DNA from 3 places in the Buttiauxella sp. 3AFRM03 genome. Region 3 is predicted to be linked to each of the others. Evidence: predicted binding sites of a transcription regulator. Region 3 holds the regulator's gene; each other region holds the start of a gene.
The links. Region 3 encodes CRP, which controls carbon source genes, mostly activating them, when cyclic AMP is high. Its sites were predicted from a motif close to ATGTGANNNNNNTCACAT; they were not measured.
Positions count from the first base shown of each region.

Region 1: the regulator CRP is predicted to act here: its motif matches at 1,447-1,464, upstream of glpT (glycerol-3-phosphate transporter).
Region 2: the regulator CRP is predicted to act here: its motif matches at 1,414-1,431, upstream of hpt (hypoxanthine phosphoribosyltransferase).

Region 1 covers NZ_CP033076.1:1,574,686-1,577,944, forward strand. Annotated here, with positions in the region: gene glpQ (glycerophosphodiester phosphodiesterase) at 1-18, opposite strand, end outside; gene glpT (glycerol-3-phosphate transporter) at 18-1,370, opposite strand; gene glpA (anaerobic glycerol-3-phosphate dehydrogenase subunit A) at 1,610-3,241, shown strand; gene glpB (glycerol-3-phosphate dehydrogenase subunit GlpB) at 3,238-3,259, shown strand, end outside.
Region 2 covers NZ_CP033076.1:2,102,854-2,106,112, reverse strand. Annotated here, with positions in the region: gene D8682_RS11320 (glucose/quinate/shikimate family membrane-bound PQQ-dependent dehydrogenase) at 1-1,398, opposite strand, end outside; gene hpt (hypoxanthine phosphoribosyltransferase) at 1,559-2,095, shown strand; gene can (carbonate dehydratase) at 2,160-2,840, opposite strand; gene D8682_RS11305 (ABC transporter ATP-binding protein) at 2,951-3,259, shown strand, end outside.
Region 3 covers NZ_CP033076.1:3,399,963-3,403,221, forward strand. Annotated here, with positions in the region: gene D8682_RS17220 (YccS/YhfK family putative transporter) at 1-1,258, opposite strand, end outside; gene crp (cAMP-activated global transcriptional regulator CRP) at 1,350-1,982, opposite strand; gene D8682_RS17230 (OsmC family protein) at 2,296-2,700, shown strand; gene D8682_RS17235 (phosphoribulokinase) at 2,718-3,259, opposite strand, start outside.

The DNA of each region.
Region 1 (3,259 bases), 1.8 Mb from region 3:
TTTGGTCAGGATTTTCATTATGCTTTCCCTGTCAGTTTTTTATGGTGTTGTTTGTTCTCACCCACCATCACCACCAACAACAGAATCACGGCCATAATGCTGCCGCCGATCATCACCATAAAGCCGCCGTCCCAGCCGAAGAAATCTACGGTATAGCCAACGATGGCACTCGCGGCCACCGAACCACCGAGATAGCCAAACAAGCCCGTAAAGCCTGCTGCCGTTCCCGCGGCCTTTTTCGGTGCCAGTTCCAGCGCGTGCAGGCCAATCAACATCACCGGTCCGTAGATCAGGAAGCCAATCACAATCATACAGGCCATATCCACACCCGGATTTCCCGGCGGGTTCAGCCAGTAAACAATGGTCGCAATCGTCACCAGAATCATAAAGAACACGCCGGTAGCACCGCGGTTGCCTCTGAACACTTTGTCCGACATCCAGCCACACAGCAGCGTGCCAGGTATTCCGGCGTATTCATAAAGGAAATAGGCCCAGGAGGATTTATCCAGCGCGAAGTGTTTCACTTCTTTCAGATAGGTTGGCGACCAGTCGAGAATGCCGTAACGCAGCAAATAAACGAAAACGTTAGCAATGGCGATGTACCACAGCAGACGGTTGGGGAAAACGTACTGCATGAAGATCTGTTTTGCCGTTAGCTCCTCTTCCGTTTTTTCGTTGTAGTCGTCCGGGTAATCATTTTTGTATTCTTCGATTGGCGGCAAACCGCATGATTGCGGCGTATCGCGCATTAACGCAAAAGCAATTAACGCCACAAAAATCGCCGCAAAGGCTGGCATATAAAGTGCCGCATGCCAGTCGTTAAACCACGCCATCCCGAGTAAGAACAGCAGCGGCGGCAAGCCACCGCCGACGTTATGCGCGCAGTTCCAGATGGAAACAATTCCCCCACGCTCTTTTTTAGACCACCAGTGCACCATGGTACGCCCGCACGGCGGCCAACCCATTCCCTGGAACCAACCGCATAAAAACAGCAGGACAAACATCACCGCAATACTGGATGTCGCCCACGGCACAAAGCCCATAAATAACATTACGGCGGCGGCCAGAATCAAACCGGCAGGTAAGAAAACACGCGGATTCGAGCGGTCAGAAACCGCCCCCATAATAAATTTCGAGAAGCCGTAAGCAATAGAAATACCGGAAAGCGCAAATCCGAGGTCACCGCGCGAGAAGCCCTGCTCCACCAGATACGGCATCGCCAGAGTAAAGTTTTTACGTACCAGGTAGTAAGCGGCGTAACCGAAGAAAATGCCCATGAATATCTGCCAGCGCAGACGACGATAAGTCGGATCGACATGCTCACTTTTCAGCCGTGGCTGGTGTGGGCTAGGTTTGAAAATGCTCAGCATAAATGCCTCCGTGGCAGGTTTTTTATCAAGCAATGTTCTTTTGCGAGCGCATGTTAAGGATTATCCCACCTGGTTAGTGTGAAACACCCCACAACATATTACATTTTTATTACAAACTATCGAAAAGGTGCATCGCATCACACTTTGTTTTCGTTTTATTTTCGAATTTGCTCGATATCAAACATTCGCATATCGATCTGTGGCTGAATAGTCCCCAGATAATTTTTCAGGAGCGGAACATGGCGATGGGATGCAAAGAACAGGATGTGATTATTATTGGCGGAGGCGCTACGGGCGCGGGTATTGCCCGCGACTGCGCACGGCGTGGGTTACAAACCCTGCTGCTGGAAAGGCACGACATTGCAACCGGCGCGACAGGTCGTAATCATGGCTTGCTGCACAGCGGCGCACGGTACGCCATGACGGACAGCGAATCGGCCAGGGAATGTATTGAAGAAAACCGCATCCTGAAACGCATTGCTCGCCACTGTATCGAACGCACGGACGGCCTGTTTATCACCCTTCCTGAAGATGATTTAACCTTGCAGAGCGTGTTTATTGCCGCCTGCCAGGATGCCGGAATCAATGCACAGCAACTCAGTCCTCAAGAAGCATTACGCATAGAACCCGCGGTAAACCCTGAACTAATTGGCGCAGTAAGGGTGCCAGATGGCACAGTTGACCCATTCCGTCTGACCGCCGCCAATATGCTGGATGCCAGAGAACACGGTGCCGAAATTCTCACCGGCCAGGAAGTCACCGGCCTTATCCGCAACGGCGATCGGGTTTGTGGAGTGCGGGCTTACAACCATCAAACCCGCGAACATCACGATTTTTACGCCAGCGTAGTGGTAAACGCCGCCGGGATCTGGGGGCAACACATTGCTGAATATGCCGATTTACGTGTGCGAATGCTGCCCGCCAAAGGTTCGTTGCTGATCCTCGGCCATCGCATCAATAACATGGTGATCAACCGCTGCCGCAAACCTGCCGACGCCGATATTTTGGTCCCAGGCGATACCATTTCGCTGATTGGCACCACCTCAACGCCTGTCGAATATGACCAAATCGACAATATGCAGGTCACCCCGCAAGAGGTCGACATCCTGATTCGTGAAGGTTCAAAGCTGTCACCCAAACTTGCCGCAACCCGTATTTTGCGTGCCTACGCTGGCGTTCGCCCGCTGGTTGCCAGCGACGACGACCCAACCGGACGAAATGCCAGCCGCGGAATTGTGCTGCTTGATCACGCAAAGCGTGACGGCATGGAAGGGTTCATCACCATTACTGGCGGCAAGCTGATGACCTATCGCCTGATGGCGGAATGGGCCACCAACGCGGTGTGTGAAAAAATCGGCAATCTTCAGCCTTGCACCACAGCAACAACACCACTTCCAGGTTCCGAAAGCTCAGCAGAAGAGACGCTCAGAAAAGTCATTTCATTACCGCCGACTATTCGGCGTTCTGCCGTTTGGCGTCACGGTGACCGCGCCGGGAAACTTTTGGCAGGTGACCGCCTGAGCAACAGCCTGGTTTGCGAATGTGAAGCGGTGACCGCAGGTGAAGTTCACTATGCGGTTAACCATCTGTCCGTCAACAATCTTGGCGATTTACGCCGTCGCACCCGCGTGGGAATGGGCACTTGCCAGGGCGAATTGTGCGCCTGCCGTGCCGCCGGATTACTACAACGCTTTGGCAGTTCAACGCCTGCGCAATCGCTTGATCAACTTTCTCTTTTTCTTAACGAACGCTGGAAAGGTATCCGCCCAATAGCCTGGGATGATGCGCTGCGGGAAAGTGAATTCACCGCCTGGGTTTACCAGGGGTTGTGCGGCTTGAAAAATGGATCGAAAAAAGGAATACCACAATGAGATTCGATAGCCTGATTA
Region 2 (3,259 bases), 1.3 Mb from region 3:
CACCAGTTTGCCGGTGGTCGCGTTCAGCGCCACGATGCTGCTGGCAAAACGCTCTTGTTCCGGTGTGCGGTTGCCACCCCAAATATCTGGCGTGGTGACACCCATCGGCAGATACACTAAATCCAGCTTCGCGTCATAGGCCGCAGGTGCCCAGGAGTTCGGCGAGTTAAGGCTGAAATGGTGCTCGTCGCCTGGAATTGTATTCGGGTCTTTGGCTCCCGGATCGAATGCCCACAGCAGTTTGCCGCTGTTGACATCAAAACCACGGATCACGCCAGACGGCTCGCGAGTGGAGTAGTTATCGGTCACTGCACCGGCAATCACGATCACTTTATCGGTGATAATCGGTGGTGATGTCGGTTCATACATCCCTGGAGTGGTCACCGGCATGTTGGTTTGCAGGTTCAGAATGCCTTTGTTAGCAAAGCTTTCGCAAAGCTGGCCGTTATCGGCATTAATCGCAAACAGACGGCCATCATTCACTGGAAGAATGATTCGACGAGGGCAGTCAGAAACCACATCCGCACTCGCGTTATCAGCCGTTGCTTCGTGGTAAGAAACACCACGGCAGGTCACATGCTGGAACGAAGGATTGGTATCCAGACGCGGATCGAATTTCCACTTCTGCTTACCGGTTGCCGCATCCAGCGCGAACAGTTGCTGGTGAGCGGTACACAGGTACAGCGTATCGCGGACTTTAATCGGGGTGACTTCGTTAGTGATTTCACCCGGATCGGTTGGGCGCTTCACATCGCCAGTCTGGAAAGTCCACGCTTCTTTAAGTTGACCGACATTTTTATCGTTGATCTGTTTTAGAGGAGAGTAGCGCTGTCCTTCCTGATTGCGGCCATATGCAGGCCAGTCGGCATCAGGAATTGCGGAACTTGCTGCCACAGGAGCCTGCGCATCCGCACTGAGCGTACCGTTGATTTCTTGAGGATCGTTAAACACGGCCCAGGCCAATACCACCACGGTAATCGCCAGCACCGAGCCAAGTGCTGCTGCGGCACCCGAAGAAGGCAGAGTCAGATGACGATAAACGAACGGCAGCAGCAGCCATACGCCGAAGAAGAACAGTACGTCTAAACGTGGTGTTAATGCCCAGAAGTCGAAACCTACTTCCCAGACACCCCACGCCACGGTGCAAAGCAGTAATGCGGCGTAAATCCCCAGCGCCAGCGCTTTACGTTGCCAAAGTAACACTGCGGTGATTAACATCACCACCCCGGCAATCGGGTAATACCATGACCCACCAATTGCCACTAACCATATCCCGCCAATGAGTAAATACAGCCCAGTTAATACCGCAAACAGGACTGTTAAGGTTGCGATGACTCGCGAACCGGAGTTATTTGTTTTCACAATTATCACGCTCTTAAAAATTTGATAGCAATTCATTATAGTTATTAACAAACGTGATATTCATCACATAAATGGCTTTTTTACTGATAGCGCATGCGAATGTGTTTTGCTGGTATACTGCTGGCCTGAATATTTTGTGTTGGTTGAAATTTAATCGACATCGAATGATTTATTTTTAAATCATATGGTTATAACTATGAAACATACTGTTGAAGTGATGATCCCCGAAGCGGAGATCAAAGCCCGTATCGCTGAATTGGGTCGTGAGATCACTGAACATTATCGTGATAGCGGTAGTGATATGGTGCTGGTTGGCTTGCTGCGTGGCTCATTTATGTTTATGGCTGACTTGTGCCGTGAAGTTCAAGTGCCCCACGAAGTCGATTTTATGACCGCATCCAGTTATGGCAGTGGCATGTCTACCACCCGCGATGTGAAAATCCTCAAAGACCTTGATGAAGATATTCGCGGCAAAGACGTGCTGATCGTCGAAGATATTATCGATTCTGGTAATACGCTGAGCAAAGTGCGCGAAATTCTGAGCCTGCGTGAGCCAAAATCACTGGCCATTTGTACGCTGCTGGATAAACCAGAGCGCCGCGAAGTGGACGTGAACGTGGAGTGGGTTGGTTTCGCCATTCCTGACGAGTTCGTGGTGGGTTATGGCATTGACTACGCTCAGCGTTATCGCCATCTGCCATACGTCGGTAAAGTGGTTTTGTTAGACGAATAAGTTGAGCAAACGCCCAATCACCGATAAATAAAAAGGGCCTTTAAGGCCCTTTTTGCTATCTGAGTTACTGCGAAGGTGTTCTATTCTTGTGGCTGCGATGGGAGTTTTGCAGATTCGAAATTCCGCTGCGGTAACCTTTTTCCAGCGATTCACGGCTAGTGGCGGTGACTTCTAAATCGCGCAGGCGACCATCATGAATCCCGTAAGCCCAGCCATGTACTGTGACTTTCTGCCCGCGTTTCCATGCTGATTGCATAATGGTGGAATGGCCGAGGTTATAAACCTGTTCCATGACATTCAGCTCGCAAAGCGTATCCAGACGTTGCTCTGGTGGGAGTTCTCCCAACAGCGAACTATGCTTGAACCAGATATCGCGGATGTGCAGCAGCCAGTTGTTGATAAGCCCTAAATCTGGGTTCTCAACCGCTGCTTGTACGCCGCCGCATCCGTAGTGGCCGCAAATAATAATGTGTTCAACTTCAAGAACATCAACGGCGTACTGCACTACAGAAAGGCAATTTAGATCCGTATGAATGACCAGGTTTGCCACGTTACGGTGAACAAATAATTCGCCAGGCTCAAGGCCGGTCAGACGCTCAGCGGGTACGCGACTATCAGAACAGCCGATCCACAAGAAGCGCGGTTTTTGGGCCTGAGACAAACGTTCAAAAAAGCCCGGGTCTTCGTCCTCCATCAGTTTTGACCAGACCTGGTTATTGCTGATGAGGGTATCAATGTCTTTCATGGAGGTTAACAACCTGTAACGGAAGAAGTGCGTTGAGGTAATATAGGGCAACTGAAATAATTTTTAAACGGCATAATTTTTTTTGTACCGGACAAGGTAACCGTATATCCATGACTATTGCATTAGAGCTGGAACAGTTAACGAAAACCTATCCCGGCGGTGTTCAGGCGCTGCGCGGCATAGATCTTCGTGTTGAAGCAGGGGATTTTTATGCTCTGCTGGGGCCGAACGGCGCAGGAAAATCCACCACCATCGGGATTATTAGCTCGCTGGTTAATAAAACCTCTGGCCGGGTGCGTGTGTTTGGATACGACCTGGAAAAAGACGTGGTTAACGCTAAACGTCAGCTCGGGTTGGTGCCGCAGGAATTTAACTTCAACCCGTTTGAAACCGTGCAGCAAATTGTCGTTCATCAGGCG
Region 3 (3,259 bases):
TGGTCCCTGCCGAACGGTGAAGAATGCGCACCCGCGTGGCACCGTAGCCGTTTTGCGTAACGAACATCACCGTCATTAAAATCCAGTAGGGTTTCGGCAGATGTAAAAATGCCCCGAAAAGACTGGCGATGGTTAGCATTACGCCTAGTCGGGCGGCGTTGCGCAGGGCGGCAGATTTCAACGACAAATAGCTTTTCAGTGCTGCCCACAGCGGTAAACGGCGCTGCCGGTCTTCCATTAAATCACGGGCGTACAGAGGGCGTTGGATGCGCAGCACGCGGGCGATACGGCTGAAGTGATAATGACAAAACTGCCCAACCGGGTTGTCCGGATTCTGGCGAGCAATTTTCTCGAGGGCTTCAATTTGTTTCTCCATCGTAAAACGCTGTGGGTAACGATGGTAGAGAATGTCATCGGCCAATACGCGCAAGCGTGCCGCAATGGTCTGCGCATTCCAGCGAATAACCGCTTCTGCATGGCTTTTCGCGACAAGTTTTTGCACCTCGGCAGGCTGGTGCAAACTGACGGAGATGTGCTCCTGCAAATCTAACGCTATCTGAAAAGAGCGTAACAAATGTTTGTAACCGTTCTGCTGATTCGCCGACAGCATATGCAGCTGTTGGTAGCAGATGGTGATCAGGTCTACGGCTTTTTGCTGGCGAGCCAGCAGTGGAGGCAGCGCTGTTTCGGGATCAGCATGTTGTGTCAGCATGCCGTATTTGGCTTCACAGTACTCCGCCAATTGGCGATAGAGCAGGCTTAACGTTTCGCGCAGCGGCTGCTCACGCCACATCCAGAACCAAAACCAGTTAAAGACTCCGTACCAAATCGTGCCGGAGACATATAACACCATCGGCTTCCAGATAGGCATATTGCCGGCCATGCTTAGCGTAAAGATGGCCGCAATCAGCGATGCCGGAAGCAAACGTGCGTGCAGGGCGCTGATTTCAGCGGTGACGCCTAACAAGAGCGCCATCACCATAAGAATGATGGGCAATGGGACCGCGGTGTAGAGCAGCAAAAGCTGCATGATTAAACTGCTGGTCGCAAAAAGAGTGCCGCCAACAATCAGGCGTTTAAAAAAACGCTTATGGGGTGTATCCAGACCAGCAATGTTGCAACAAGCGGGCACTAACGAGAAAAGCAGACCTAACTGCAAATTCCCCAGTAGTAAACCGATCCCCACAGGAAGGCACAGCACCAGCGTTTGCCGCAGTGCATAGTTAACTTCAGGGTGATAGATTAATCTTCTCCACATATGCTTGTCATACTTTGTGTTGCAGGTGTTTGGATTTTAAAGACAAAAAAAGGCGTGTCCATAAAGCAACACGCCTTTTTTGAAACGGAAATTAACGAGTGCCGTAAACGACGATCGTTTTGCCGTGAGCGGAGATCAGGTTCTGATCTTCCAGCATTTTCAAGATACGACCGACAGTTTCACGAGAACAACCGACGATCTGACCAATTTCCTGACGGGTAATTTTAATCTGCATACCGTCTGGGTGAGTCATTGCATCAGGCTGTTTTGCCAGGTTCAACAGTGTCTGCGCGATACGACCAGTCACATCGAGGAATGCCAGGTTACCGACTTTCTCAGAAGTGACTTGCAGACGACGAGCCATCTGGGAAGAAAGACGCATCAGAATGTCTGGGTTTACCTGGATCAGCTGGCGGAATTTTTTATAGGAAATTTCAGCCACTTCACAGGCAGATTTAGCACGGACCCAGGCACTACGTTCCTGGCCTTCTTCGAACAGCCCTAACTCACCAATAAAGTCGCCCTGATTCAGATAGGAGAGGATCATTTCCTTGCCCTCTTCATCTTTGATCAGAACAGCTACAGAGCCCTTGACGATGTAATACAGCGTCTCTGCTTTTTCACCCTGGTGGATCAGTGTGCTCTTCGATGGATACTTATGAATGTGGCAATGGGACAAGAACCATTCGAGAGTCGGGTCTGTTTGCGGTTTGCCAAGCACCATGCGCGGTTATCCTCTGTTTATAACTGGCTACCAACGACAGGACGCTAAACATCCTGTCTGGCGTTGCAAGTATTAGAATATTCCCCACTTTGGGGAGATGGCATGCAAGTCATTCTTGCTGCCTGTAATTAGTGACGTCCTTTGCATCTATGCATTACGTCAATGTATCAATGTAGCATCCGGATTGTTTTAGCATAGCTTTTGGCAGGTGTCTCCTATTGTCTCGTTTCAGCATGACGTAGGTCGCCTTCCGTTGCCAGTTTTGCTGCATCCGCGTACTCTGGAAGGTAATTTTTTCAATGGGAGAAGCAACATGCAGGCACGTGTGAAATGGGTTGAAGGGTTAACTTTCCTTGGTGAATCCGCTTCAGGACACCAGATTCTGATGGACGGTAATTCTGGCGATAAAGCACCGAGCCCGATGGAAATGGTACTGATGGCTGCCGGGGGTTGCAGTGCAATCGACGTGGTTTCTATTTTGCAAAAAGGCCGCTACGACGTCACCGACTGCGAAGTGAAATTGACCTCTGAGCGTCGCGAAGAAGCTCCTCGTCTTTTTACTCACATCAACCTGCATTTCATCGTGACAGGCAAAGAGCTAAAAGATAACGCGGTTTCCCGCGCGGTTGATTTATCTGCTGAGAAGTATTGCTCTGTTGCACTGATGCTGGAAAAAGCCGTAAATATCACGCACAGCTACGAAGTCATTGAAGGCTAGTGTGCAAAACAGGGCGGTTACTCGCCGCCCTGATTATTGATATTTCGTCCTTCCGCCAGACGCTTCACTAACGGCGTCATGATCAATTCCATCGCCAGCCCCATTTTGCCGCCCGGTACCACTATTGTATTGATGTGGGAAATGAATGAGCCTTGCAACATGGCGAGCAAGTAGGGGAAATCGATGTCATCCAACCCGCGAAAATGAATCACCACAAAACTTTCATCCAGCGATGGAATTCCGCGTGCAGCAAACGGGTTAGAGGTATCGACAGTCGGGACACGCTGGAAGTTAATGTGCGTGCGTGAAAATTGTGGCGTGATGTAATTGATGTAGTCGTCCATTGAGCGCACCACTGAATCCATCACCGCTTCCCGGGAATGCCCACGTTCGCTGGTATCACGCACCAGTTTTTGAATCCATTCCAGGTTGACAATCGGCACTACGCCAACCAGCAAGTCGACGGCATTCGCCACATCGTGCTGTGGGGTGACGACTCCACCGTGCAATCCTTCATAGAACAACACATCGGTCGGTTCAGGCAGCGATTGCCACGGTG